DNA from 4 places in the Tardiphaga sp. 285_C5_N1_2 genome. Region 1 is predicted to be linked to each of the others. Evidence: predicted binding sites of a transcription regulator. Region 1 holds the regulator's gene; each other region holds the start of a gene.
What was found. The regulator PhoB, encoded in region 1, activates phosphate uptake and scavenging genes when phosphate is short. The targets are predictions, from matches to a motif close to TGTCATNNANCTGTCAT.

Region 2: a site for PhoB is predicted at 5,125-5,141, ahead of ppk2 (polyphosphate kinase 2). Genes of this name have one in related genera too.
Region 3: a site for PhoB is predicted at 3,434-3,450, ahead of AB7951_RS09865 (glycerophosphodiester phosphodiesterase family protein). Genes of this name have one in related genera too.
Region 4: a site for PhoB is predicted at 4,918-4,934, ahead of AB7951_RS11375 (RNA degradosome polyphosphate kinase). Genes of this name have one in related genera too.

The regions. Positions count from the first base shown of each region.
Region 1 is NZ_CP197241.1:5,476,054-5,483,320, forward strand. Features, by position in the region: gene argF (ornithine carbamoyltransferase) at 1-45, opposite strand, end outside; gene AB7951_RS25940 (aspartate aminotransferase family protein) at 45-1,283, opposite strand; gene AB7951_RS25945 (GcrA family cell cycle regulator) at 1,730-2,239, shown strand; gene phoB (phosphate regulon transcriptional regulator PhoB) at 2,342-3,046, opposite strand; gene phoU (phosphate signaling complex protein PhoU) at 3,139-3,852, opposite strand; gene pstB (phosphate ABC transporter ATP-binding protein PstB) at 3,881-4,708, opposite strand; gene pstA (phosphate ABC transporter permease PstA) at 4,705-5,550, opposite strand; gene pstC (phosphate ABC transporter permease subunit PstC) at 5,552-6,541, opposite strand; gene pstS (phosphate ABC transporter substrate-binding protein PstS) at 6,695-7,267, opposite strand, start outside.
Region 2 is NZ_CP197241.1:1,200,749-1,208,015, reverse strand. Features, by position in the region: gene ruvB (Holliday junction branch migration DNA helicase RuvB) at 1-181, opposite strand, end outside; gene AB7951_RS05710 (hypothetical protein) at 178-678, opposite strand; gene ruvA (Holliday junction branch migration protein RuvA) at 675-1,292, opposite strand; gene ruvC (crossover junction endodeoxyribonuclease RuvC) at 1,289-1,816, opposite strand; gene AB7951_RS05695 (YebC/PmpR family DNA-binding transcriptional regulator) at 1,902-2,648, opposite strand; gene AB7951_RS05690 (hypothetical protein) at 2,676-2,822, opposite strand; gene AB7951_RS05685 (methyl-accepting chemotaxis protein) at 2,885-4,585, shown strand; gene ppk2 (polyphosphate kinase 2) at 5,190-6,116, shown strand; gene AB7951_RS05675 ((2Fe-2S)-binding protein) at 6,412-6,873, shown strand; gene AB7951_RS05670 (xanthine dehydrogenase family protein molybdopterin-binding subunit) at 6,883-7,267, shown strand, end outside.
Region 3 is NZ_CP197241.1:2,062,988-2,070,254, forward strand. Features, by position in the region: gene AB7951_RS09845 (alpha/beta hydrolase) at 28-690, shown strand; gene AB7951_RS09850 (twin-arginine translocation (Tat)) at 790-1,101, shown strand; gene AB7951_RS09855 (hypothetical protein) at 1,125-1,394, opposite strand; gene AB7951_RS09860 (trimeric intracellular cation channel family protein) at 1,517-2,149, shown strand; gene AB7951_RS09865 (glycerophosphodiester phosphodiesterase family protein) at 2,159-3,403, opposite strand; gene AB7951_RS09870 (GCG_CRPN prefix-to-repeats domain-containing protein) at 3,524-3,784, opposite strand; gene AB7951_RS09875 (alpha/beta fold hydrolase) at 3,972-4,979, opposite strand; gene AB7951_RS09880 (ArsR/SmtB family transcription factor) at 5,051-5,764, opposite strand; gene AB7951_RS09885 (NIPSNAP family protein) at 5,835-6,143, shown strand; gene AB7951_RS09890 (hypothetical protein) at 6,202-6,663, opposite strand; gene AB7951_RS09895 (formyltransferase family protein) at 6,707-7,267, shown strand, end outside.
Region 4 is NZ_CP197241.1:2,367,351-2,374,617, forward strand. Features, by position in the region: gene AB7951_RS11345 (alpha/beta fold hydrolase) at 1-313, opposite strand, end outside; gene AB7951_RS11350 (alpha/beta fold hydrolase) at 651-1,475, shown strand; gene purN (phosphoribosylglycinamide formyltransferase) at 1,671-2,324, opposite strand; gene purM (phosphoribosylformylglycinamidine cyclo-ligase) at 2,329-3,402, opposite strand; gene AB7951_RS11365 (CDP-alcohol phosphatidyltransferase family protein) at 3,571-4,125, shown strand; gene AB7951_RS11370 (DnaA ATPase domain-containing protein) at 4,172-4,849, shown strand; gene AB7951_RS11375 (RNA degradosome polyphosphate kinase) at 5,006-7,207, shown strand; gene ppx (exopolyphosphatase) at 7,220-7,267, shown strand, end outside.

The DNA of each region.
Region 1 (7,267 bases):
CGGCACGGCCGTGAGATCAAGAAAGTGCCGCGGTGACTTGCTCATCACGCGGCTCCCTGCGTCTTTGCAGATGCCTTGGCGGATGAGCTGAGGGCCACGCAAGCCTGTTCCAGCCGCTGCACGGCCTGCTCGATCTCGGACTCGCTGACGATCAGCGGCGGCAGGAAGCGCACGACATTGTCGCCGGCGCCGACGGTCAGCAGCTTCGCGTCACGCAATGCGGCCACGAGATCACCAGCCGGCACGACAGCCTTGAGGCCGATGAGAAGACCTTCGCCGCGCACTTCGCTGAGCACGTCAGGGTGGCCGTCGACCACGCCTGCGAGTTTCTGTTTCAGCAGCAGCGACATCTTCTTCACGTGGTCGAAGAAGCCGGGCTTCAGCATGATATCGAGCACGGAATTCGCCGCGGCCACCGCCAGCGGATTGCCGCCGAAGGTCGAGCCGTGGGAGCCGGGCGCCATGCCTTCAGCCGCTTCCGCCGTGACGAGGCACGCGCCGATCGGGAAGCCGCCGCCGAGCGCCTTGGCGAGCGACATCACATCAGGCGTCACGCCGATGCGCTGATAGGCGAACAACTCGCCGGTGCGGCCCATGCCGGTCTGCACTTCGTCGAAGATCAGCAGAATGCCGTTCTTGTCGCAGAGTTCGCGCAGCGCGCCGAAGAACGCGTTGCTCGGCGCACGCACGCCGCCCTCACCCTGCAGCGGCTCGATGAGAATGCCGGCGGTGTTCGGGCCGATCGCCTTCTTCACGGCTTCGATATCGCCGAGCGGCAACTGGTCGAAGCCGTCGAGCGGCGTGCCGTAGCCTTCGAGATATTTGGCGGCGCCGGTCGCGGCGAGCGTGCCGAGGGTCCGGCCATGGAACGCGCCTTCAAAGGTGATGATGCGGGTGCGCTCGGGATGGCCCTTGGAGAAATGATAGTGGCGGGTCACCTTGATCGCGCATTCCATCGCTTCCGCACCCGAATTGGCGAAGAACACGAAGTCGGCAAAGCTTTGTTCGCACAGCCGCGCGGCGAGGCGCTCGCCGTCCGGGCTCTTGAACAGGTTCGACATGTGCCAGAGCTTGGTGGCCTGCTCCTGCAACGCGGCGACCATATGTGGGTGCGCATGGCCAAGTGCGTTCACGGCAACGCCGCTGGTGAAATCGAGATAGCGCTCGCCATCGGTTCCAATCAGCCACGCGCCTTCACCGCGCTCGAAAGCGACATCCGCACGCGCGAAAACAGGCAGCAAGTGAGCCTGAGAGAGGGGCGAAGACGTTGCGTTGCTGGTCATAACCGATCCGATCGAAAAGACTGCGGCCGCGTCGATGACAACTGTGCGAAATCGAACAACGGACCCTAGAAACGAAACGTGCCGCCCTTCTCGGGCGGCACGTGGGCATTATTCTATGTGTGCTGTGAAGACTGTCAACCGCGCACTGCGGCTTTCGAGTCACACGGAGTCGCAGAAAAAGCCGATTTTGCAGCTTTATTTGCAGAAGCATGTGGACGCGGCATGCCCGACTCTTGCGCGCGAGTCACGGCATATTGTAGCTTTTGCCTCGTCGGATACGACATCTCGTGCGGCGGTAGATCCTTTTGACACATCCAGTGCGGCGTAACAGCCGGACGCGAAATTCGCGCCCGGTGAGCGCTAAAGGATTCTGACCGCAGGGATTTTTGAAGTCTCAACTCGCAGCGCTGCCCGGTCAGGCCGGCGCTCACGAAGGGAAAACGGCGATGACGGTAATGACATGGACCGACGATCGCGTCGAACAGTTGAAGAAACTCTGGGAAGGCGGCCTTTCCGCCAGCCAGATCGCTGCGGAACTCGGTAACGTGACCCGCAACGCCGTGATCGGCAAGGTTCACCGCCTTGGCCTGTCCGGCCGTGCCAAGAGCCCCTCCTCGGCAGCTCCGCGGCAGCGCAAGGCGCGCCCGGCGCAGCAGATGGTACGCGTCGCCCGCCCGATGGCACGCGGCAATACCGCGCTGGCCCATAATTACGAGATCGAGGCCGAGCCCGACCCGATCGCCTATGACAACATCGTGCCGATCAGCCAGCGCCTGTCGCTGGTCGAACTCAACGAAGCCACCTGCCATTGGCCGATCGGCGATCCGTCGAGCGCAGACTTCTACTTCTGCGGCGGCAAGGCCCTGGCCGGTGCCCCCTATTGCGCGCATCACTCGCGCATCGCCTATCAGCCGGCCAGTGACCGCCGCCGCGCGGTGCCGAAGCCGACGCGCTGAGCTGGAAGATATCTAAACCAAATGAAAATGCCCGGTGATGAGCCGGGCATTTTTTGTTTGGGGCTTCTAACCTCGCCCCGCTTGCGGGGAGAAGGAAGATACCTACTCCGCCGCCTTGTCGAAGCGGTCATCCAGCGCGTAGCCGGCGCCGCGCACGGTGCGGATCGGATCGGGCTCACCGGCGGGGTTGAGCAGCTTGCGCAGGCGGCCGATATGCACGTCGACGGTGCGCTCGTCGATATAGATGTCGCGGCCCCAGACGCTGTCGAGCAACTGTTCGCGGCTGAACACGCGGCCCGGATGTTCCAGGAAGAACTCCAGCAGGCGATATTCGGTCGGACCGAGATCGATCGGACGGCTTGAGCGCACGACGCGGCGCTTGTCGCGGTCGAGTTCGATGTCGCCAAACGCCAGGACGGTGGCGAGACGCTCGGGAGCTGCACGACGGAGCAGGCCCTTCACGCGGGCCAGGAGCTCCGGCACGGAGAACGGCTTGACGATGTAATCGTCGGCACCGGTGGCGAGACCGCGAACGCGCTCGCTCTCTTCGCCGCGCGCCGTCAGCATGATGATCGGCAATGCCTTGGTTTCGGGCCGTGCGCGCAGGCGGCGGCACAGTTCGATGCCGGACAGGCCCGGCAGCATCCAGTCGAGCACCACGAGATCCGGCACCCGCTCCTTCAAGCGGGTATCGGCATCGTCGCCGCGAGCGACGGTTTCAACATCATAGCCTTCGGCGTCGAGGTTGTAGCGAAGCAGCGTCGTTAGTGCCTCTTCATCTTCCACAACCAGAATGCGTGCATTCACAGCCATCTTGATCAATACCCTCAGTGACGTCCGACAAGTCTTTAAATCATGATCCTTGCGGAAGACTGGCTTCCACTTTTCCGGATCATGCTTCAGACCGTCGGCGTATTCGCGAATGTGGTCATGTCGCCCTTCGGGCGCTTGTCGAGGATCTGCTGGCCCTCGATCATGTAGAACACGGTTTCCGCAATATTGGTGGCATGGTCACCGATCCGCTCGATGTTCTTGGCGCAGAACATCAGGTGGATACAGAACGAAATGTTACGCGGGTCTTCCATCATATAGGTCAGGAGTTCGCGGAATAGCGAGGTGCAGATCGCGTCGATTTCCTCGTCGCCCTTCCACACCGTCATCGCGGCGGGCAGATCATGTGCGGCATAGGCGTCGAGCACGGCCTTGACCTGGGTGGTCACGAGGTCGGTCATGTGTTCGAGGCCGCGGATCAGCTTCAGCGGATGGAAGTCGCTGTCGAGTGCATTGACGCGCTTGCCGATATTCTTGGAGAGATCGCCGATGCGTTCCAGATCGGTGGCGACGCGCAGCGCGCCGACGATCTCGCGCAAATCGACAGCCATCGGCTGGCGCTTGGCGATGGTCAGCACGGCGCGCTCCTCGATCGTGCGCTGCAACTGGTCGATCTCGGAGTCGGTGGCGACAACGCGCGCACCGAGCGCGACGTCCCGGCGGATCAGCGCATCGACGGATTCGACGATCTGCCGTTCCGCGAGGCCACCCATCTCGGCGACGAGACGGGTCAGCTCCTGCAGATCGTCGTCGAAAGCCTTGGTGGTGTGTTCAAAAGCCATCTCAAATTCCTCCCGCGAATATGTCGCGTCAGCCGAAGCGGCCGGTGATGTAATCCTGGGTGCGGCGATCGGTCGGCGACGTGAAGATCTTGTTGGTCTGATCGAACTCGATCAACTCGCCGAGATACATGAAGGCTGTGCTGTCGGAGACGCGGGCAGCCTGCTGCATGTTATGGGTCACGATCGCGATCGTATATTGATCCTTCAACTCGTCGATCAGCTCCTCGATCTTCGCGGTCGAGATCGGATCCAGCGCCGAGCACGGCTCGTCGAACAGGATCACTTCCGGCCGCACCGCGATGGTGCGCGCGATGCACAGGCGCTGCTGCTGACCGCCCGACAGGCTGAGGCCCGACGCGTTGAGCTTGTCCTTGACCTCGTTCCAGAGTGCACCGCCGCGCAGCGCCCTCTCGACGCGGATGTCCATCTCCGACTTGGAGATCTTTTCATAGAGGCGGATACCGAAGGCGATGTTTTCGTAGATCGTCATCGGGAACGGAGTCGGCTTCTGGAACACCATGCCGACGCGGGCGCGCAGCAGGTTGAGGTCCAGCTTCGGATCCAGAATGTTCTGGTTGTCGAGCATGAGCTGACCTTCGGCGCGCTGGCCGGGATACAGATCATACATGCGGTTGAAGATGCGCAGCAGCGTGGACTTGCCGCAGCCCGACGGGCCGATGAACGCAGTCACGCGGTTCGCCATCAGCGTCAGGTTGATCTTCTTCAGAGCGTGGTGTTCGCCATAGTAGAAGTTCAGGTCGCGCACGGTGACCTTGGGACGGGTCTCGCCCTGCAGGGCCGACGGCGGCGGCATCGAGACGGAAGGAACGCCAGACGACACAGAAAGCTCACTCATTTTGCTGTCCTCTCGGCGCCGAGAATGCGCGCGCCAATGTTAAGGGCAAGTACGGTCAAGGTGATGATCAGGGCACCGCTCCAGGCGAGCTGCTTCCAGTACTCGTAGGGGCTCTGCACGAAGTTGTTGATGGTCACCGGCAGGTTGGCCATCGTCTTGGTGAGATCGAGGCTGAAGAACTGATTGCTCAGCGCGGTGAACAGCAGCGGCGCCGTTTCGCCAGCGACACGTGCGGTCGCCAGCAGCACGCCGGTGATGAGACCGGAACGGGCTGCACGATAGGCAATCCGCTTGATGACCAGGGAGCGCGGCAGGCCAAGCGCCGAGGCCGCTTCACGCAACGGATTGGGCACCAGGCCGAGCATGTCCTCGGTGGTGCGGACGACGACGGGGATCACGATCACGGCGAGCGCGAGCGAGCCGGCGAGAGCCGAGAAGCCGCCCATCGGAATCACCACCGCGCCATAAACGAACAGGCCGATGATGATGGACGGGGCCGACAACAACACGTCGTTGATGAAGCGGATCACCGAGGTGAGTTTGTCGTGCTTGCCGTATTCCGCGAGATAGGTGCCGGCAAACAGGCCGAGCGGCGCGCCGATGCCGACGCCGATGACGGTCATCATGACCGAACCGACGATGGCATTGAGCAGGCCGCCTTCCATGGAGCCGGGCGGCGGCGTGTTCTGGGTGAATATCTGCAGGCTGATGCCCGCGAGACCGTTGTAGAACAGCGTGAACAGGATCAGCGCGAGCCAGGTAACGCCAAAGAGAGCGGCACCGACGCAAAGCAGACGGATGATCGTATCGTGGCGACGGCGGGATGCGTAAATCGGGTTCATGTTAGTTGCCCGCCTTCTTTTCCAGACGCAGCAGCATCAAACGCGCTGCCGAGAGCACGAAGAATGTCAGTACGAACAGCAGGAGACCGAGCAGGATCAGGCCCGATTGATGCAGACCGTCACTCTCCGCGAACTCGCTGGCGATCGCCGCCGAGATCGTTGTGCCCGGGCCAAAGATCGAGCCTGTGATGCGGAACGAGTTGCCGATGATGAAGGTCACCGCCATCGTTTCACCGAGCGCTCGGCCAAGTGCCAGCATGACGCCGCCGATGACACCGACGCGGGTGTAGGGGATGACGACGTTGCGGACGACTTCCCAGGTGGTGCAACCGACGCCGTAAGCGGCTTCCTTGAGCACCGGCGGCACCGTCTTGAACACGTCGACCGAGATCGAGGTAATGAAGGGCAGCACCATGATGGCGAGGATCAGCGACGCGTTGAACAGCGAGAGATAGGACGGCGGGCCGGCGAAAATCACGCCGAGCACCGGCACGCCTTCGAAGGCATTGATCATGAACGGCTGCACGTGATTGGCCAGGAACGGGCCGAGCACGAAGAAGCCCCACATGCCGTAGATGATTGAGGGAATACCAGCGAGAAGCTCAACCGCCATGCCGATCGGGCGGCGTAGCCAGTTCGGGCACAGTTCGGTGAGGAAGATCGCGATGCCGAGACCGACCGGGATGGCGATAGCCATCGCGATCACCGAGGTGATCAGCGTGCCATAGATCGGACCGACGGCACCGAGCACCGGCGGATCAGCGGATGGCGCCCAGCGCTGCGTCCACAGGAACGCAAAACCGAATTCCTTCATCGCCGGCCAGGCGCCGGCAATCAGGGAGAGAATGATGCCACCGAGGATAAGCAGGACGGACATCGCGCAAATGCGCGTGATCCAGTAGAACGCCTGATCCCCGAACTTGAAGGCGCTCAAAGCCTTTGCGCGGTCATAAGGCCCGGCTGCTTCCATCGATGAGCTCTGTACGGCCATGTCTGCCACGCCAGTCCCCTGTGATTGTTACTATACCTGAAACGCTGCGCCCCGCGCGGGTCGATCAGGGCGTGATGTCTTTAGAGAGCTCAAATCGGACTTGAGAGAATGAAGCGGAGGAGAGATGCCCCTCTCCTCCGCTCCCACACACGATCAGCTCTTGATGTCAGCCGACCAGGTCTTTTCGATCAGCTTGACGACGGGTTCCGGCATCGGAATGTAGTCGAGCTCTTCAGCCATCTTGCCGCCCTTTTCGAACGACCACTTGAAGAACTTCACGGCTTCAGCCGATGCAGCCTTATCGACCGGAGTCTTATGCATCAGGATGAAGGTCGCGGCAGTGATCGGCCAGGACGCGTCGCCCGGCTGGTCGGTGAGGATCACGTAATAGCCGGGAGCCTTGGCCCAATCGGCATTCGACGCAGCGGCCTGGAAGGCAGCGATGGTCGGCTGCACGGTCTTGCCAGCCTTGTTAATCAGACCGGCATAGGTCAGCTTGTTCTGCTTGGCGTAAGCATATTCAACGTAACCGATGGCGTTCTTGGTCTGACCGACGTTGCCGGCAACGCCTTCGTTGCCCTTGGCGCCGACGCCAACCGGCCACTCGACGGCGGTACCGGTGCCGACCTTGGTCTTCCAGTCAGCCGAGGCCTTCGACAGATAGTCGGTGAAGTTGAAGGTGGTGCCCGAACCGTCCGAACGACGAACGACGGTGATGGCAGCCGA
Region 2 (7,267 bases), 4.3 Mb from region 1:
CAAACAATGTGTGATCCAGCGCCTCGCCGCGCTTGCGGGCGGCATCGATAAAGATTTGCAGATTGGCGCGCGCCTGCGCCTGGCCGACGAAGTCGGACAGCGACTGCGGGCGCAGCGTGGTGTCACCGACATCGTCGGAACGGCGCTCAGGTGTAATCATGCGATCGGGTGGCGTATTCATGATGCGACGTTACCACGGTGCAACGGCCGCGCGAACCACCAGCACAGGCTGGCTGGAATCACGGCAATGCCCGCGAGCAATGCGGACAGCGACAGCGCCTGCGTGAGTGATCGAACGCCGGGCAAAATCACCGCCGACGATTCCGAGGGCTGAACGAACATTCCAAACCCGATGAAGCCGGCAATGCCGACGGCCGCAGCAAGCCACGCCATCCAGATCGCGTTTTGTCCGGCATAGACGGCCGACAGCGCGAAGACGACGCCGGCACCGAGCGACGGCAGCAGCGCCGCCAATGCAGCAACGAATGCCAGCAGCCACAGTGCAATCGAGACAAGCGATCTGAAACCATCGAGATCGGCGACAGAGAAGATCAATTGCAGGATCGACGCACCCAGACCGACGACGAGCAACGATACGAGCGCAGCCACGGATAGCGAACCGACAATACCGAAGATCGCGACAATGCCGATCACACGGGCGATTCTGGCCAGGCTCACTTCGCCAATTCCTTCAGCCCGAGCTTGATGAGTTGCGCCGTTTCCGCACCCTCGCCTGCGCTGCGCGACGCGGCTGCGACGGCGGCCGCCGCCTGTGGCTGGCCATAGCCGAGATTGACCAGCGCGGAGATCGCATCCCTGACGGCGCCTGGTGCGCGGTTGTCGTCCATCGCACCGGCGAGTTGCGCGACCACCGGATCGACGGACGCAAAGGCCGGCGCCTTGTCCTTCAATTCGCTGACGATGCGCTCGGCCACTTTAGGACCGACGCCCGGCGTGCGCGCCACGGCCGTCTTGTCGCGCAGCGCGATAGCGTTGGCGAGGTCGGCCGGCGGCAGCGTGCTGAGCACGGCGAGCGCGACCTTGGCACCAACGCCCTGCACGGTCTGCAGCAGGCGAAACCATTCGCGCTCCATATCGCTGCGGAATCCGAACAGCTTGATCTGGTCTTCGCGGACATAGGTTTCGATGGCGAGCACCGCAGCTTCGCCCGCCTGCGGCAGTGCCTGCAGCGTGCGAGCGGAACAATGCACCTGATAACCCACGCCCTGTACGTCGAGGATCACATAGTCCTCGCCATAGCTGTCGATCAGGCCTTTGAGCTTGCCGATCACGCGCCGACGACCTTGAGGCGCAGTGCCGTGCTCTGACGGTGATGCGCATGGGTGATGGCGATGGCCAGCGCGTCGGCCGCATCGGCGGATTTCGGCTCAGCCTTCGGCAGCAGGATCTTCAGCATCACCTGGATCTGGTTCTTGTCGGCGTGGCCCGCGCCGACCACGGTCTTCTTCACCTGATTGGGCGCGTATTCGGCGACGGCAATGCCGAACATCGCCGGCGTCATCATGGCGATGCCGCGCGCCTGGCCGAGCTTCAGCGTCGCGACGCCGTCCTTGTTGACGAAGGTCTGCTCCACCGCAGCTTCGGCCGGTTGGAAGTCGCCGAGGATTTTGGCGAGACCTTCATGAATGCCGAGCAGCCGGCTTGCCAACGGCAGATTGTCCGGCGGTTCCACCGAACCGCAGCCGATATAGGTCAGCCGGTTGCCGTCGATCTCGATCACGCCCCAGCCGGTGCGGCGCAGGCCCGGATCGATGCCGATGATACGGACAGGAGGGCGAATCGGAGGGTTTGTCATCCCACAGGGATAACGCCGGAGGGCAGGGAACGAAATAGAAACGCGAAGCCGTCCCAAAGGAAAGAGAGGGAAGCTGAGCCCCTGCTCAGCCGCCCATCTTGGCCATCAGCGCGTCGGACACCTCGAAGTTGGCATAGACGTTCTGCACGTCGTCATGCTCGTTCAACAGGTCCATCAGCTTGATCAGCTTTTCGCCGGTCTCGTCATCGACCGAGAGCGTGTTCTGCGGCTTCCAGATCACCGCCGCCTTGCGGGCTTCGCCGAATTTGGCTTCCAGTCCCTTGGCAACTTCGCGAAAGGTTTCCTGCGAGGCATAGACCTCATGGCCGCCCTCGCCCGACACGACGTCGTCGGCGCCAGCCTCGATGGCGGCTTCGAGCATGTCATCGGCCGAGGCCTTGTCGGCGTCATATTCGATCACGCCGACATGGTCGAACATGAAGGAAACTGAGCCGGTTTCGCCCAAATTGCCGCCGGATTTGGTGAAGTAGGAACGGATGTCGGAGGCGGCGCGATTGCGGTTGTCGGTCAGCGCCTCGACGATGACGGCGACGCCGCCGGGGCCGTAGCCCTCGTAGCGGATTTCATCGTAGTTCTCGCCGTCGCTACCGATCGCCTTCTTGATGGCGCGCTCGATGTTGTCGCGCGGCATGTTCTCCTGCCGGGCGGCTATCACGGCGGAGCGCAGCCGGGCATTCATCGACGGGTCGGGCGTCCCCATCTTGGCAGCGACGGTGATTTCGCGCGCCAACTTGCTGAACAGCTTGGACTTCTGGGCATCCTGCCGGCCCTTGCGATGCATGATGTTCTTGAATTGGGAATGTCCGGCCATGCGGTCTCTCTTGAAGCGTCAGGGTAGTTAGGGCTGCGGCGCGGGGTTATAGGCCGCGAAATCGGCAAAATCAAAAATTTGCAGCCGAATCCGGCAGATCTTCGCAATACCGCGACCGACCTTAACCATCACTTCACGCCGAGGTGCAAGGTTACCCGCATAGATTGTATTCATTGGGGTCACCGATGGCGTTTGGACTGTTCCGCAAGCGGCGGCCGGAAGCGGCTGAAGTGGTGATGATTGCTGAAAACACAGCACCTTCTGTGGCACCGCAGCATCCTGAACCAGATACCGCTCGGGACATCCTTGAGTTGCTGGAACTCGAGCTGGGCGCGCTTATCCGCCAGCTCGAGCGTGCCGCGACATCCGTCGCCGGCGGCGCCGAATCGACCGCCGCCACCCTCTCCGCCATCCGCGCCCGCACCGACGTGCTGGCCGACCGCAGCAGCGCCGCGCAATCCACCGCCACAACCTTTGCGCAGGCCGCCGACAAATTCACCCATTCGGCCGAGGGCATCGGCACCCAGGTGCGCGATGCCAGCCGGCTCGCGGACGAGGCCGGCGCCGCCGCCCATGAAGCCAGCGCCAATGTGGACCGCCTGCGCGACTCCTCCGCTGCAATCAGCAATGTGTTGGAGTTGATCGCGCAGATTGCCCGGCAGACAACGATGCTCGCGCTGAACGCGACCATCGAGGCGGCACGCGCCGGCGCTGCAGGCCGCGGTTTCTCGGTCGTCGCCACCGAGGTCAAGGCGCTGGCAGTGCAGACTCAGAACGCCACCGAAGAGATCAGGAAGAAGATCGACACCCTGCAGCGCGACGCAGCGAGTTCGGTCGATGCGGTGCATCGCATCTCCACCGCCATCGACGCGATCCGCCCGGTTTTTGCCAATGTCAACGGCGCGGTCGCCGAGCAGAACGCAACGACCAGCGAGATGTCGCACAACGCCACCACCGCCTCGCAATTCATCGTCTCGGTCGGCAACAGTGCCGCGGAAATCGATAGCGCTGCAAAGGAAGCGGCTGCCCATGGCGAGCATGTCGCGCAGGCCGGCCAGGCCGTCACGATGTTTGCCTCACGGCTGAAGTCGCGCTGCGCGGTACTGCTGAAACAGAGCGAGCGCGAAGACGAGCGCCGACGCGAAAAGCTGCCATGTCACCTCAACGTCGATCTTCAGGCGCGCGGCGGCCAGATCAGCGCGCCGGTCTATGAAATCTCGATGGACGGCATCCTCATCGGCGGACCAGACGCGAACCGGCTTCCGTTGCACGACATCGTTGCTGCTGAACTCAGCGAGGTCGGCCCCTGCCGCCTGCGCATTGCCGAACATTCTCCCGCCGGCGCACAGACACTGTTCGTCGCGCCCGACGGGGCTCTCATCAGCCGGATCGAAGACCGACTATGGGCGATCCATGACGAGAACACCGAATTCGTCACCCGCGCCATCGACGCCGGCGCCGTGCTCAACAAAATCTTTGCCGACGGTATTGCATCCGGCGCTATCAGCATCGACGACATGTTCGACGACAACTACGTCGAGATCCCTGGCTCCAGTCCGGTGCAGTACCGGACAAAGATTCTCGGCTGGGCCGACCGCGCACTCCCAGAATTCCAGGATGCATTTCTCGCCAAGGACAGCCGCATGGCGTTCTGCGCCATGATCGACCGCAACGGCTATCTACCGGTACATAACAGCATCTATTCCAAGCCGCAGCGCCCGGGTGATGTCGCCTGGAATACGGCCAACTGCCGCAACCGCCGCATCTTCAACGATCCGGCTGGATTGGCCGCCGGTCGCAATACACGTTCCTACCTGATCCAGAGTTATGCCCGCGACATGGGCAACGGTCAGACCGTGATGATGCGCGAGATAGACGTGCCTGTGCGCATACAGGGACGCCATTGGGGCGGCTTCCGCACGGCGTACAAATTATGATTTGGGTTTGTAAACGGCGCTGCGCTGCCACCTGAGACCTGGCGCAGCGCCGCATATTCCGTCTGCGAGTGGGTTAGCAGCCAAAACTGCCAAGCCCTCCTAGCCGCCGCTCGTTCGGCCTTCCGCATTGTCATCTCCGCCGTATGAACCGCCGCCATATCCATATGGCGCGCTGTATCCATATGAACCGGGGCCGGCACCAAATCCGCGATAGACCGTTACGGGGGCGCTTCCCTCATACCGCGCGTGAGAGGACATGATCCGTCGATGCTTGCTGGCAGCGCTATGCCCGTCTTTGGCCTGCGCGGTCCAGCTCGCAGTGCCGGCGATCAGTAAAACGGCGCCCAACAGAATGAATTTATTCATCACATTTTTCCTTGGTCAACGAGCCCCGCGACCTCAGATGCGCACGCTTGGCTCTCAAGGTAGCGCCAATCACGCGTAGTTGAATTTCGGCTTGCGGTACCCCGTCCTGCATGGACAGCGGCGGCGAGACCCATTGGAGCCATTTGCCCATTCGCCCCGGGCCTGGGGGGCAGTGTCACACCGCTGACATTTGCATCGGTCCATAACCGTGAACCCATTCGATACAAGCGGAGCTGCCATGACCGAACATTCCCTCGACGACGCGCAAGCAATCCACGACCGCATTCGTGCAGAGATGCTGGACGGCTTCGACGAAGAACTCGAGCTCGAGATCGATGACGATCGTCTCGACGCGCTGACCAACGAAATGTCCGACCACAGCCCGGCGGAGACCATCGAGCGACGCCTCTATTTCAAGGAACTGTTCCGCCTGCAGGGCGAATTGGTGAAGTTGCAGAGCTGGGTGCAGCAGAACAAGCTCAAGGTCGTGGTGATCTTCGAGGGTCGCGATTCCGCTGGCAAGGGTGGCGTCATCAAGCGGATCACCCAGCGGCTCAATCCACGCGTCTGCCGCGTTGCCGCACTCCCCGCGCCGAATGAGCGCGAACGCACCCAATGGTACTTCCAGCGTTACGTCTCGCACCTCCCCGCCGGCGGCGAGATCGTGCTGTTCGATCGTAGCTGGTACAACCGCGCCGGCGTCGAGCGCGTGATGGGTTTCTGCACCGAGGATGACGTGGAGGAATTCTTCCGCTCGGTGCCGGAATTCGAACGCATGCTGGTGCGCTCGGGCATCATCCTGGTCAAATACTGGTTCTCGATCACCGATGAAGCGCAGCACCTGCGCTTCTCGATGCGCATCGCCGATCCGCTCAAGCAGTGGAAGCTCAGCCCGATGGATGTCGAGGCGCGCACCCGCTGGGAGCAATACACCAAGGCAAAGGAAGCGATGCTCGAGCATACGCATATTCCGGAAGCCCCGTGGCATGTGGTGCAGGCCGTCGACAAGAAGAAGGCCCGCCTGAACTGCATCGCGCATCTGCTCGAACAGCTTCCCTATCAGGAGGTCGAGCATCCGCCTGTGGTCCTGCCTGCACGCGTACGCAATCCCGACTATCACCGCACGCCGGTGCCAGCCGAAATGTATGTGCCGGAGCGGTACTAGCCCCACAGTCGGCAGATCGCGTAACGTTTTCGGGCAGGCCGAGCCTAACGCAACCGCAATATTCTTTTGAATAAAAGTCATCCGACGCCCACGAAGAGGGCGTCGGATGACGTCGTGCAGATTTTACCGCGATTTATCCGACAGACACGCTCGCGCGACATACAAACCAATGTATAGTCCTGCTGCATCTTATTGCTGCTTTTGAAATGATGACCGTACGCCTATAGTACCGTCGTTGGTCGATGACGAACCATTCGCCATTGCATCATCGAGTCGAGCAAACGGGGGTCTCACTGTGGCAAATCTCAATATCAACGGCGAGCAGAAGTCCTTCGACGCACCAGACGACATGCCCCTGCTCTGGGTGCTGCGCGATATTCTCGGCATGACCGGCACAAAATTCGGCTGCGGCGTTGCGCTATGCGGGGCATGCACCGTGCATGTCGACGGCAAGGCCGTGCGCTCCTGTCTGCTGCCGGTCAGTGCGGTGAGCGGACGCGCCATCACCACAATCGAAGGCGTCGGCACCACACCGGTCGGCGCCAAGGTGCAGAAGGCCTGGCTCGATCTCGAAGTCATTCAATGCGGTTACTGCCAGTCCGGGCAGATCATGTCGGCGGCCGCGCTCCTCGCTTCTACGCCGACCCCCGACGATTCTGACATCGATGCTGCCATGGCCGGAAATATCTGTCGCTGCGGCACCTATGTCCGGGTGCGTGAAGCCATCAAGCATGCTGCCTCCGAACGGCAAACCTAGGAGTCGGCCATGAAACTTGCAGACAACATGCTTGTTGCGGCCAGTCCTGCAAACAAGCCTTCTGGCCTGTCACGGCGCAATCTGCTCGCTGGCGCCTTTGCCGGCGGCTTTATGTTCGCCTTCCAGCTTCCGGTCCGCGCGGCCAATGAGCCGACGCAGCTCCCCGATACAACGGAGGGCAAATTCGCCCCCAACGCGTTCATCCGCATCGACACTACCGGCAAGACGACACTGGTGATGCCGCAAGTCGAGATGGGGCAAGGCATCTATACGGCCATCGCCATGATCCTCGCCGAAGAGCTCGACGCGGATTATGCGCAGATCACGCTGGAACATGCGCCGCCCAGCGACAAGCTCTACGGCAATCCAATTTTCATCATCCAGGCGACCGGCG
Region 3 (7,267 bases), 3.4 Mb from region 1:
CGTAGCCGGATCTTCAGCATTCTTGCCATGCTCGTTGGCCTCGCGAGCACCGGCGCTCTTGCCGACGAAACCGTCACCGTCGGTGGCTCACGCGCCGTGCTCATCAAACCCGCATCGCCGCGCGCCAGCGTGATCCTGATGCCGGGCGGCAGCGGCGCCATCAGCCCGGGAGAGCATGGCGAGATCAACGGGCTGAAGGGCAATCAGCTGGTGCGGACCCGCGGCGCCTATGCGGCGCGGGGGCTGGCGGTGCTGGTGGTGGATGCTGGGACCGATCTGTCGAGCGCGGTGCAATACATGGCCGCGATCAAGCGTCCGGTGACGGTGGTGGCGACCAGTCGCGGCACCCAGCGTGCCGCCGAGGGGATCGCGCGGGGCGCGCGGCCGGATGCGCTGGTGCTGACCTCGGGCTTTCTCAGTGCGGAATCGGGTAGTGGCAGCAATGTGATGTCGATTATCGGCTCGCCCTCGGCATTGCCGCGCACGCTGGTCATCCATCATCGCAATGACGGCTGCAAGTTTACCGCGCCGGCCGGCGTCGATCCGTTCGTCAAATGGTCGGTCGGGCGCGCTCGCGTGGCGTGGCTGAGCGGCGGACGCAATGACGGTGATCCGTGCGAGGCGCGGGGATATCACGGCTTCAGCGGCCTCGACGGTCAGGTCGTCGGATTGGCCGTCGGCTTTCGATAACGGCGAGATGCCAAATGTGTGAGTTCCCACGCACATTCAGTTTCCATTCATGCCGCGGGTCCGATCCTGATCTCCTCACGGATATCAGGAGGGATCGCGATGGAACGCCGTCATTTTCTGAAGATCGCCTTCGGCTTTGCCGCGGGCGTCGGCTTGGCCGCTCAGACCATCACGCAGGCTCAGGCCGCGCCGCTGCTGCCGGCCAATCCGCTCGACAACCACAAACTGGACACAGAACCTCAAGCCGCGGTGGCGTCGCAGGACGACGTCGATCGTCTCCAGCCCGAGCAAGTCCAGTGGCGTCGCCGCGGCTGGCGTCGGCGTCGTTTCTGGGGTTATCGCCGCCGGCATTGGGGCTGGCGTCGCCGTTATCGGGTCCGTCGTCGGTACTGGCGCCGCCGGTACTGGTAGGGCAAGCCCGTTTGTGCTGACGCTCAGTCTCTCCAGGGCGTCAGCGGTTTGGTCTGGCCGGGTTCAATGCCGCTCAGATGGCGACGCACGTTGTCATAGCTGCGATCGCCGGGGGCAAAGGTCTGCGAGCCGTCAGCCGGTTTGCCGTCCACCGTGCGGGTGAAATGCAGCACCAGGCTGTCATCGGCATTCATGGTGGCACTGCCGTAATAGGGCATCGACAGCCGCGCGTCCTCCGCCATGGCCGCGCCAGCCATGAGTAGAATGGGGAAAGTGAGAAACAGACGGGTCATGACACCTCCTGCTGTGAGGTTGTGATGGAGGCTCAGGAAGATGGCGGGGATTTGTCCGCCGCCGGTCACCGCATGCACGGATTTGTGTTACAGGTCGCCGTCATCCGCTGCCGACGAGTCCCATGCCCCATACCGAAGCCCTGCTGTTTCCGCTTGCCATGATCGCGCTCGTTGCCGAAGCGATGACGGCTGCGCTGGCGGCCGGACGGCGCAAGATGGACTGGCTCGGCGTTGCCATGCTCGGTTGCATCACTGCGCTCGGCGGTGGTTCGGTGCGCGACATGCTGCTCGGGCACTATCCGCTGTGGTGGGTGAAGAGCCCGTATCTGCTGCTGCTGACCGGCGGTGCGGCGCTGGTGACCATCGGGCTTGCGCGCGTGGTGCATCGCTTCCACGCGCTGTTTCTGGTGCTCGATGCCATCGGTCTCGTGGTTTTCACCATCATGGGCTGCAACATCGCGCTCGCGATGGATCAGCCGCTGCTGATCGTGGTCGTGGCCGGGATGATCACCGGCTGCGTCGGCGGCGTGCTCCGCGACGTGCTGTGCAACGACGTGCCGCTGCTGTTTCGCGCCGAACTCTATGCGAGCGTCTCGATCGTCACGGGGCTTCTCTATATCGGCGGCATCAAATACGGATTCAGTCCCGATCTGGTGACGCTCGTTGCCGCCGTTATCGGACTGACGTTCCGCCTGCTGGCAATCCGGCTGAAGCTGGAAATGCCGAAATTCGTCTATGACAGCGACACCAAATAGCGCCTGCTATCAGCGCAGTCCCATGCAGCTGGCATAGAAGGTCGTGGTCGCCGGCCAGTCGGAAAACACGCCGCGGACGCCGACGTCCTTCGCCAGTACGTCCAGCACCGTCAGCGTGTCGCCATCGCGGTCGATGGCGGGTTTGACCGAGCGATGGAAGAAACCGCCGCCGTTTGCGAGCGGCCCATCGCGCTCCAGCGACCAGGTGATCAGATCGAGCCCTGCGTCGCGCGCTGCCTTGGCATAAGGGGAGGGCACGATCTTGTTGGTGCCATCAAGCGTCAGCAGCATGTAGATCGGCGGTGCGAGAATCTTGACACCGGCAGCCTTGAGTTCGGCCATCGACGGTTTCCACGTTTCCGCGCGCATGTGATCGAAACCCGGTGTTTCATAGCGGCCGTCGAGATAGACCGCCCGCGCGCCGAATTCCGGCGCGGTGCGGATCCAGAACTTGATGTCGTTGAGATCGAAGCTCTGGGCAAATACGTCGCCAGGCGGAATGCCGGCGGCGCGATATTCGTCGAGCATCTGGGTCGCGTATTTCTCCTGACTATAATCGCCGTCGAACGGCATCGGCACCTCTGGAGCCTTCAGCTCCGGCGTGAATTTGGCGCCGAGGCTCTTGATCAGCGCGATGCTTTCCGCATGGGTCATCAGCGTGCCCGAGCTGGCATAGAGGTCGGTGCGCCAGCGCGGCGTGCCGTTCTGATAGTCCGCAACGGTGGTCGCTGATGTGTTGGCGGCATCCATCTTCGCCGTCAGCGTCCTGAACTCCGCCAGCGTGATGTCGCTGGTACAGCATTTTGCCGACGCCTTCTTGCCGGTGGCGGGATCGGCGGGGCTGAAGGGTTGCGTGCACTTCGCTGCAAGCGATGGCACCGACAGGATGTTCGTTGTCGTATGCAGGTCGCATTGCGAATGCCGGCAGACCAACTGGCGGTCCTTCGTAAAGGTCACGTCGCATTCGATTACGCCGGCGCCCATGCGCGCCGCAGCGAGATAGGACTCCCGTGTATGCTCGGGAAATTGCAGCGGCGCGCCGCGATGGGCGATGGAGAAATCGCTCTTGCGAAACGGCCCGGTGCAGGTGCTCAGCTTTGCCTTCAGCGGGCCGTCTTTCATCTTGTCGACGAGATAGAACGGCCGCGGACCCAGCTGTGGCTCGGGCAGTGCGATGGTGTCGGCGCGGCCGGTCGTCAGCGATGAGAGGCCGAGCAGCCCGGCCAGTATGAGACGACGCAAAGCGCGCGACATGACGATCTCCAGAATAGCGAAGTGCCATTCTGTCATCTTCGTGTGACGGCTGTAACCGGCGCGTGGGCAACAAAAAACCCCGCCAGTGGCGGGGTCTTCGTCGTTAGGATTGTGCAGCGATCACCAGCGGCGGATGCAGCGGCCGTAGGGATTGCGGAAAAAGCCGGGGGGGCAGTAACCCGGGCCGCGCGGCGGCGGGCCGCGGAACATCGGGCGGCAACCGCCATAGGGACCACGGGCATAGCCGGGGCCGCAGCCCTGAGCGACCTGGATCACGCCTGCCGTGTCTGCAGCGCTCAGCGGAGCCAGAGGCATTGCGCTGGCGGCACCGATGCCCCCGACGCTAACGGCAAACAAGGCTGCCGCAAAGATCGTCTTCATTCGTGTTCTCCCTCGATGGTGCCGCGATGCGGCGCAGAGAATAATGATGGCATCGCATCACCCGCTGCAGGACTCTTACGGGCAAGAAAATTGCTGGGGATCAACGCTGCACAGCACGATTAAGCCGATTCGATCTGAATACAGCATGAATGTTTCGGGATATCCGCGTAGCAGGGCGCGGCAGTTGCTACTTCGCCGCGAGGAAGCCCAGCATCAATTCGTTGAATTTGGCCGGTGCATCGAGAAACACGATATGGCCCGCGTCCGGAAGCACCTCGGCCTTCGCGTTCGGCATCTTCGCCGCCAGCGCCTTGGCGAGATCGGCGTTCTGGCCCATCTTTGGCCGCAACGCTTCCGGCGCATTCGGCTTGCCCGGTGCGTTGTGATCGTCGGCGCCCATGATGAACAGGGTCGGCAGGGCGATCAGCGGAATTTCGTGGACCACGGGCTCGCGATAAATGAGCTGCGCCGAACTGACGAAGGCGCGCAGCCAGCGCGGATATTCCGGCGATCCCTTGATGTTGAAACGCGCGTCGATGAAGGGCGTTACCTGGTCGGGCTGCATCTTCAGCGAATAGTTCACCTCAAGCTGCTTTCGGTAACCTTCCGCCGTCAGCTTGTCTTCGTTCTCCAGGATCTTCTCGGTTGGTGTCGGTGGCACATAGAACCGATAGTCCTCAAGCCCGATCGGCGCCGCGAGCAGTAGGTGATCGATACGATCGGGATAAGCGCGGACAATGCGCACGCTCAACATGCCGCCCAGGGAATGAGCGACGATGTCGAATTTCGCGATCCCGAGGTGATCCATCAGCGCAACAGTGTTGCGGGCAAGGTTGTCGAAATGCAGATCGCCTGATGGCTTCGATGATTTGCCGAAGCCGATCTGATCGGGGACCACGACGCGGTAGCCGGCTTCGTTCAACGTGCCGATCACCGGCGCCCAGTAGCTCGATGGAAAATTGCGGCCGTGCAATAGCACCACGGTTCGGCCGTTCGGCTTGGTCGATGGCACGTCCATATAGGCCATGCGCAGCTGCTCGCCGTCATTGACCAGCGGCAGCATGTTGACGGGGTAGGGGTAAGGGAAGCCTTCGAGGCCGATGCCGTAAGGCTCGCGCGCCGCAGGAGGCTCGGCCGCCTGCGATGAGGTGAACGGCAGGGTTGCAATCAGCGCAGCGAGCAGCAGGCGGTTCATCGGGGGGCTCCGGGAGAAGGAAGGTCCGGCGCGGTTTCAAGCTGCATTGCGGCGAAGGTAAGCCGGCGTCTTCACGTTTTCCGGATGGCGTTGCCGGTGGTGCCGAACAATGCCTCGAAGCGCTTCTCGCCGCTGCGGGTGAAATGCACCACGCGGCTGCCGGGCGAGGGGTCTCTAGCCGCCCATTTCATGGCAGTAAATGAGATCATGATGGCGGCGCCGAGTGTGCCGGCCAGATGATGGCGCCGCTCGCTCCAGTCGAGGCAGGCCTTGCAGACCGGCCGGCGCGGATGCGCCAGCGTCGCCGGATCTATCTTCAATTCTTCAGCAACGAACCGGCTGCCCTGAGTCGTGAGTTCGATGACCCGCTCGGTCTGCCGGATCAGCTTCTGTGCCCGCATACTGTCGAGCATCTGCACGCCAAGATCGCCGGCGAGATGATCGTAGCAAATCCGTGCGCGGCGCAACGCGGGTTCTTTCGGCCCGGTGCGAACGCGGAGATGGCCCGCGCGGGCTGCCAGGCCGGCCAGACCTTCCAGCACACCGGCGACATCGGGCCCGGTGAGGCGATAATAGCGATGGCGCCCTTGTTTTTCCGGCTCGATCAGGCCGCCGGCTTCAAGCTTGGAGAGGTGTGAGCTCGCGGTCGGCGCCGTAATCCCGGCTTCCTGGGCGAGCTCGCTCGCAGTCAACGCACGGCCTGTCATGAGTGCCGTCAGCATATTGGCGCGTGCAGGATCGCCAACAAGTGCAGCGACCATGGCGATGTCCGGGCCTGCTTTCATACTTCGACGCTAATCAAAGTATTGCGGTCGAGCAAGCGGCTATATCCAGGTATCTGCAGAGGGAGCCGCCATGACGATCACTGTCTTCATTCGCTATCAGATCGATCCGTTCAAACGCACATTGTTCGAGGCCTATGCCAAGCGCTGGCTGACGATTATTCCCAAATGCGGTGGTGATCTGCAGGGCTATTGGATGCCGCATGAAGGAACGAACAACATCGCATTCGGCCTGATCTCGTTTCCAAGTCTCGCGGCCTATGAGGCATACCGCGCCAGACTGCGCACTGACGCTGACGGCGTCGCGAATTTCGCGTCGGCCGAGGAGCACCAGTTCATCCTGGCGGAAGAGCGCACATTCCTGCGCCAGGTGACCGCATAGTCATGCGCGACAAAGCCGCGGGCATTGATGTCCGCAGCTTTGTCTGCCCGTCGCGCCGTTACTTCGGCGCGCCGCCCTTCGAGCTGTCGATCTCGGTGCCGGTCGGAGCCGATTGCGGGGCCTGCGGTCGCGCAGGTGCCGCACCGGTGGTGACACCGGGCTGATTGTTGGTCGGCGTCACGTCACGTACGCCGGGAGCCACTGGCGGCTTCGAATAGGAATCCGCGACGTTGTTGGTTGGCGCCGGCGCCTTTGGCGTGCTGTCCTGCGTCGCCGGGGCGGATTGGGATGCGGTCTTCGTCGCGTCGCCCGGATTCATCGATGTATTGTTCAGGCCGTAGAATACGGCGCCGAGCAAGACAACAATACCAAGTGCATAAATAGCCATGCGGCTACCGCTGGCTGGCCCTTCCGCGAGTTCGGGATCGGCCTGCAGCTCATTATCGAGCCGCGCAGGATTGCGGATGTCATCGGCGGGATTTGGACGATACGGATCATTGGGATTGGGAATGTTCGCCATGTCGTGTCCTCCTGTGCGGCCAGACAACCGTCAGATGAGGTGCATGTTCCAGAGATTGTGCATTCCAGAGCCACGTCCTATGTGGCAATGCAGCGTGATCGGGCCTGCTCATCAGATGTTAAGGCCTGGCTGCGACGCTGGGGCGATTATTGATTCGCAGAAGCGCGTGGCAGCCCGAATGTTCGATACGATTATCCTCCTGACGGGTCCTGCTGAGCACTCGGTCTTCACAACTTTGCTCCGTGGTCACAATCCGGCCCTTACAGTCCTTCCTGTTTTCACAGCTGAAGATCTGGCGGCGATCGAGCCCGACTGGCTGCGCCGGGCGCGGATGATTTCGTTCACCACCGGCGTGATAGTCCCCGGCGCGGTGCTCGATCAGCTTGGCTTTGGCGCCTACAATTTCCATCCGGGTCCGCCGCAATATCCCGGCTGGGCCCCGGCACATTTTGCGCTCTACGATCATGCGACCGACTTCGGCTGCACGGTCCATCGCATGATTGCACGTGTCGATGCCGGACCGATCGTGGATGTCGAGGCGTTCCCAATTCCGGCGGATATCAGTGTCGCGGGTCTGGAAGAGATTGCCTATACGAAGCTGGTG
Region 4 (7,267 bases), 3.1 Mb from region 1:
AGCTGATGTTCGGATAGGGGGCGCCAGCCAGAGCTTCCAGCGAATTCGATGGCGATGACGACAGCCCGTTTCCGAACAGATTGGGGATGACGATGAAGTAGCGGTCTGGATCGAGCGCGGCGCCCGGCGCGATCAGCCACTCGGTGTCGTAGTGTTGTGCGCCGAACGACGTCGGATAGAGGATGACGTTATCCTTGGCAGCATTGATTGTACCGTAGGTCTTGTAGGCAAGCTGCAGGCGCGGGTGCCGCTGGCCCGACTGCAGCAAGACGTCACCGGCCTCGAAGATCTGGTAGTCGCTCGGCGTATTCATGTTGCAGCTCCGGAAGGTCCGTTGACGCTTGCCGAGGGTGCGACAAGCGATCCGCTCGACAAAATTTAATAACTGTACTATTAGTATATTAATTTGCGAAGAGCGCAATGCCGAAACTTCGGCATTGCCGCCTGAATAGAATGCAGCTGGTCGTCGCCCGTTGGCGGCTCGGCGACATCTTGTTTTTGTATTCGAAACGTACAAGAGACTTGCGGCCCGTTAGTCTATTCACTGGCCTGTCATCGGCGCGGGGGCGGAAAGCGGCCAGGTTATCCGCATAAGCCGCTGCGAGTTCGAAGTCGCGCTTGCCCGCAACCCACTCAAAGGAGTCTGGATCATGGGAACCATCACCACCAAAGACGGCACCGAAATTTTCTACAAGGATTGGGGCACCGGGCAGCCGATCGTGTTTCATCACGGCTGGCCCCTGAGTGCGGACGACTGGGACAACCAGATGATGTTCTTCCTCAATCAGGGCTATCGCGTCATCGCCCATGACCGCCGTGGCCATGGCCGCTCCAGCCAGACCGCGACCGGCAACGAGATGGACACCTATGCCGCTGATGTCGCCGAACTCACCGATGCACTCGATCTCAAGGACGCCGTGCATATCGGTCACTCCACCGGCGGCGGCGAAGTTGCGCGTTACGTCGCGCGTGCCAAGAAGGGACGCGTCGCCAAGGCGGTGCTGGTCAGCGCCGTGCCGCCGATCATGCTCAAGACCGAGAACAATCCCGGCGGCCTGCCGCTCGAAGTGTTCGACGGCTTCCGTGCTGCGCTTGTTGCCAACCGCGCGCAGTTCTACGTCGATGTCCCGGCCGGGCCATTCTACGGCTTCAACCGGCCGGGCGTGAAAGTCTATCAGGGCGTGATCGACAACTGGTGGCGGCAGGGCATGATCGGCGGCGCCAAGGCGCACTATGATTGCATCAAGGCATTTTCGGAAACCGACTTCACCGAAGACCTGAAGGCGATCGATGTGCCGGTGCTCGTTTTGCACGGCGATGATGACCAGATCGTGCCTTATGCCGACGCTGCACCACTGACGGTGAAGCTGCTCAAGAACGGCACGCTGAAGACCTATCCGGGCTTCCCGCACGGGATGTTGACCACCCATGCCGACGTGATCAATCCGGATATTCTGGCATTTGTTCGCAGCTAAACGACGCAGTACGGACGACGCAGCACGTGTTGCGTCGTTCGCATTGTCTTTGATGGTCCTGCGACCGGTGCTCGCGAACTGAACAATCCCCATTGACGACGGACACACGACAGTCCGGGGCGCCTCCCGAACAATAAAATGCGTTGTCCTCGTTGCGGAAAAGTTACGATCGCGCGAATCTGCGGGCGCCTCGCCCTAGATCACTGTCGGCGAGATCAGCGTGTCGTCGCGGCTGGCGCCGGTACTGGTGGTGCAGGTGTCGCCGGTGATGCCGACGCTGTTGGCGGCCAACAGCCGTAACGCCTGCGGATAGATCTTGTGCTCGATGTCGAGCACGCGCGCGGCGAGGGTGTCGGGGGTGTCGTTATCGGCTACGGCCACGGCGCCCTGCATCACGATCGGGCCGGCATCGGTCTCTGGAATGACAAAATGCACCGTGGCGCCGGAAATCTTGACGCCGGCGCGCAATGCCTGGCCGTGCGGATCGAGGCCGGGGAAGGACGGCAGCAGCGACGGGTGGATGTTCAGCATCCGGCCGTACCAGTGTCGCACGAATTCCGCCGTGAACAGGCGCATGAAGCCGCCGAGGCAGATCAGCTCGATCTTGTGCTCGTCGAGAGCCGCCTGCAGCAGCTTCTCGAAGCCGGCGCGGTCCTTGCCGAACGGCTTGCTTTCGATCACCAGCGTCTTGACGCCATTGGCCTGCGCGATGGCGAGGCCCGGAGCGTCGGCCTTGTTCGAAATCACCAGCGCAATCTCGGCCGGGAAGCCATCTGCGGCAGCGGCCTCGATCAGCGCCGTCATGTTCGACCCGCGGCCGGAAATCAGGATGGCGACGCGACGCATCACGGCCTCACAGGTTGAGTTCGAGATGTCCGTCATAAACGACGCGCTCGTCGCCTGTGGCCTCGATGACGTCGCCGAGCAGCGACACGGTCTCGCCGCCCTCGCGCAGGATGTCCATCACCTGCTGCACGGCTTCGCGCTTGACGATGGCGATCATGCCGACGCCGCAATTGAAGGTGCGCAGCAGCTCGAGTTCGGCGATATCGCCTTCCTTTGCTAGCCACTTGAACACTGGCAGGACGGTGAGGGAGGGCAGGTCGATGCGAACGCCGAGGTTCTTTGGTAGCACGCGCGGGATGTTGTCGGTGAAGCCGCCGCCAGTGATATGGGCGAGCCCCTTCACAGCGCCGGTTTCGCGGATCGCGCGCAAGCAGGATTTCACATAAAGCCGGGTCGGGGTCAGCAGCGCACCGCCAAGCGTCATCACCGGCGAGAACGGCGCCTTGTCGGCGTAAGAGAGGCCCGTGCGCTCGACAATCTTGCGGACCAGCGAGAAGCCGTTGGAATGGACGCCAGACGAGGCCATGCCAATGACGGCATCGCCCACGCCGATATCCTTGGTCGGCAGCAGCGTGCCGCGCTCCGCAGCACCCACCGAGAATCCGGCGAGGTCGTAGTCGCCGTCCTTGTAGAGGCCGGGCATTTCGGCGGTTTCGCCGCCGATCAGCGCGCAGCCGGACTCGCGGCAGCCCTCTGCGATGCCAGCAACAATTGAGGCGGTGGCTTCTGGGTCGAGCTTGCCGCATGCGAAGTAGTCGAGAAAGAACAGGGGCTCGGCGCCCTGGACCACGAGGTCGTTGACCGACATGGCGACGAGATCGATGCCTATGCCGTTATGGATGCCGGCCTCGATGGCGATCTTGACCTTGGTGCCAACGCCGTCGGTGGCGGCGACGAGAACCGGATCCTTGAAGCCGGCGGCCTTGAGGTCGAACAGTCCGCCGAAGCCGCCGATCTCGGCGTCAGCGCCGGCACGGGCGGTTGCGCGAACCATTGGCTTGATGAGGTCCACCAGACGGTTGCCGGCATCGATATCGACGCCCGCGTCCGCGTAAGTGAGGCCTTTTTTCTGGTCGGTCATGCCGGGTATCCTGCCGGAGCTGCGAAACTGTGTATTTTCGGCTGGTTACGTCGGAATCCCCGCCTGCGCAATGGCTCGTAAACGCTATCCCGATTACTATGTAGGCGGTAAGCCGGTCGGAGCCCCCAAGCTCGGATTGCGAAACAGGCCGGAGCCGGGAAGCGCCGCGTGAGTATCCCCAATTTAATCACCCTCGGGCGTATCCTGCTGGTGCCCGTGATTGTCTGGGCGATTGCCTCGAACCAGATGGAAATCGCCTTTGCAATCTTCGTGATTGCAGGGGTCAGCGACGCCGTGGACGGCTTTCTCGCCAAGCGTTTCAACATGGCCAGCGAACTCGGTGCGCTGCTCGACCCCTTGGCCGATAAGGCGCTGCTGGTCTCGATCTATGTCTCCCTGGGGATATGGGGGGCAGTTCCGCGCTGGATCGTGATTCTCGTGGTGTCGCGGGATATCATGATCGTGGGCGCCGTCATTGTGTCGTGGTTGTTCGGCAAACCGATCCCGATGAAGCCGCTGATGGTATCGAAGCTCAATACGGTGGCGCAGGTGGCCTTCGCAGCCTTGGTTCTTGCTGCCCTCGGATTTGGTTTCAAATCCTCGCCTTACGATTTGATTTTAATGGGCTTTGTGACCGTCTTGACGCTGCTCTCTGTGTCCTTCTATCTCGTCGAGTGGATGCGACACATGAGCACCATCGAACCCGGTCAAGAGCCCCGGTAAACCGGTATTCGTGACGTTCGCCGGCGGAGCCGGCAGGAGTATTTGCGTGGTCGCCCGCGTCCAACCCCGTCAATTGGCGTTCGCGCTGCCCCATGCGGAGAGTCTGTCCCGCGACAACTTCCTTGAGGGCCCGGCCAATGCCGAGGCGCTGGGACTGATCGACTGCTGGCCGGACTGGCCGAACCGGGTCATGCTGCTTGTCGGCCCGGAGGGGTCCGGCAAGAGCCATCTGGCAGCGATCTGGGCCGAGGAGGCCGGGGCACGCTCCACCATGGCGCACAGCCTGACGGCTGCGACGGTTCCGGCTGAGTTGGTGACCAACGCACTGGTGGTGGAGGATCTCAATGCCGGTGCCTTCGACGAGCGGGCGCTGTTCCACCTTCTTAATCTGGCACGTCAGGACAACGCCTATGTGCTGATTACGGCGCGGGTCGCCCCGGCCGCCATGGAGGTCGAGTTGCGCGATCTGCGGTCGCGGCTCCGTGCGATCCCGGTAGTCAATCTGCTGCCGCCGGATGACGGGTTGTTTCGGGCGCTGATCGTGAAGTTTTGCGCCGACCGCCAGCTCAGCATCGACGAGAGCGTGGTCAGCTATGTGGCCAGCCGCATCGAGCGGTCATTCGCCGCCGCCCGCCATACGGTGGAATTGCTGGATAGCGAGGCGCTCCGGCTTGGGCGGCCGGTGACCCGTGCATTGGCTGCGGAACTGCTGCGCGACGCCTGACTTAGCCTTGGACGTCAAACGCGGCGCGTCGAACGGTGCCTTGACGGCGCGGCAGGCAGGTTCCTCAATGTCATCGAAGCGTCATGCAACTGACGCAATGTCCGCTGTGATTTGCCGGCACTATAGCGCTGCTTGAACTAGATGGATTGCTGTCTCATGGACTCCGCAGAAGAGATTGTTATTGAAGAGAAAAAGGGCGAAGCGAAGCCGGCAGAGGTGGTCGCGTCGGGTCCCGAGCGCTTCATCAATCGCGAGCTGTCCTGGCTGCATTTCAATCGCCGCGTCCTTGAGGAGTCCGTCAATCCGGGCCATCCGGCGCTGGAGCGCGTTCGCTTCCTGTCGATTTCCGCAAACAACCTTGATGAATTCTTCATGGTCCGCGTCGCCGGCATCAAGGCGCAGGTCCGTGAGGGAATCAGCGAGCGCAGCCCGGACGGCCTGACCCCGGCCGAGCAACTGGTGCTGATCAACAGCGCGGTCTCCAAGCTCGGCAGCGACCAGCAGGCGATCTGGCGCGACCAGCGCGGCATGCTGGCCGATGTCGGAATCGTGCTGCTCGACGGCAAGGAGGTCAGCAAGGCCGACCGGACCTGGATCGAGGACCACTTCCTCCACAACATTTTCCCGCTGCTGACGCCGCTGGCGATTGATCCGGCGCATCCGTTCCCGTTCATTCCGAGTCTGGGCTTCACCATCGCGCTGCATCTGTCGCGGGTGTCCGACGGCAAGACGATGAACGCGCTGATCCGCATGCCCGGCAAGATCGATCGCTTCATCCGCCTGCCGACCCCCGGCAAGGACGGCGCGGTCCGCCTGATCACGCTGGAACAGGCCACTGGCCTGTTCATCGCACGTCTATTCCCGGGCTACACCGTTCAGGGGCAGGGTGCCTTCCGCATCATCCGCGACAGTGAACTCGAAGTCGAAGAAGAGGCCGAGGATCTGGTCCGGCTGTTCGAGACTGCGCTGAAGCGTCGCCGCAGAGGGTCGGTGATCCGGCTCGAAATCGAAGCCAGCATGCCGGCAGAACTCCGCGCCTTCGTGCAGCGCGCGCTGGCGACCTCGGATGACGAAATCCTGCTGGTCGACGGCATCCTCGCCATGAACGAGGTTTCGCAGCTCACGCGGCTCGATCGGCCCGATCTCGAATTCGTGCCTTATGTGCCGCGTCATCCGGAACGTGTCCGCGATCATGGCGGCGATATCTTTGCCGCGATCCGTCAGAAGGACCTGATTGTCCATCATCCCTATGAATCCTTCGACGTCGTCGTGCAGTTCCTGCAGCAGGCTGCGCGCGATCCGGACGTGGTGGCGATCAAGCAGACGCTGTATCGCACCTCCAACAATTCGCCGATTGTCCGCACGCTGGTCGAGGCCGCCGAAGCCGGTAAGTCGGTAACGGCGCTCGTCGAGCTGCGTGCGCGGTTCGACGAAGAGGCCAATATCCGCTGGGCTCGCGATCTCGAACGCGCCGGTGTCCAGGTGGTCTATGGCTTCCTGGAATTGAAGACCCACGCCAAGCTGTCGCTGGTGGTGCGCCGCGAGGGCGGCTCGCTCACGACCTATGTGCACACCGGCACCGGCAACTATCATCCGGTCACAGCGCGCATTTACACTGATCTGTCATATTTCACATCCGACCCGATCATCGGTCGCGATGCCGCACGCGTGTTCAACTACATCACCGGCTATGCGGAGCCGAGCGACATCGAGAAGATGGCCGTGTCGCCGCTGACCTTGCGCGGTCGCATGCTCGAACACATCCGCGGCGAAGCGGCATTCGCCCGCAGTGGCAAGCCGGGTGCGATCTGGCTCAAGATGAATTCGCTGGTCGATCCGGAAATCATCGATGCGCTCTATGAGGCGTCGAATGCCGGTGTATCCGTTGAACTGATCGTGCGTGGCATCTGCTGCCTGCGGCCGGGCGTGCCCGGCCTGTCTGAAAACATTCGCGTCAAGTCGATCATCGGCCGCTTCCTTGAACATGGTCGAATCTATTGCTTCGGTATGGGCAATGGCCTGCCGAGCCCGAAGGCGGCGATATACATATCGTCGGCTGACATGATGCCGCGCAATCTGGATCGCCGCGTCGAGGTTCTGTGTCCGCTGCAGAATCCCACCGTGCATACCCAGGTGCTCGAGCAGATCATGGTGGCCAATCTCAAGGATACGGAACAGAGCTGGCAATTGTTGCCGGACGGGTCGTCAACGCGTATGAAGGCAGCGAAGGGCGAGGAACCCTTCAATGTGCACAATTACTTCATGACGAATCCGAGTCTGTCTGGCCGTGGAAAGTCGCTTGAGAAATCATCCCCGCGCCGGCTCACCCGCCGTTCGGAGCGTCACCAATCCTCGTAAGGAACCAGCAACGTGGTAGCGCGTGCCAATCAACGCGCGACCAGCGTCGCCGTCATCGAT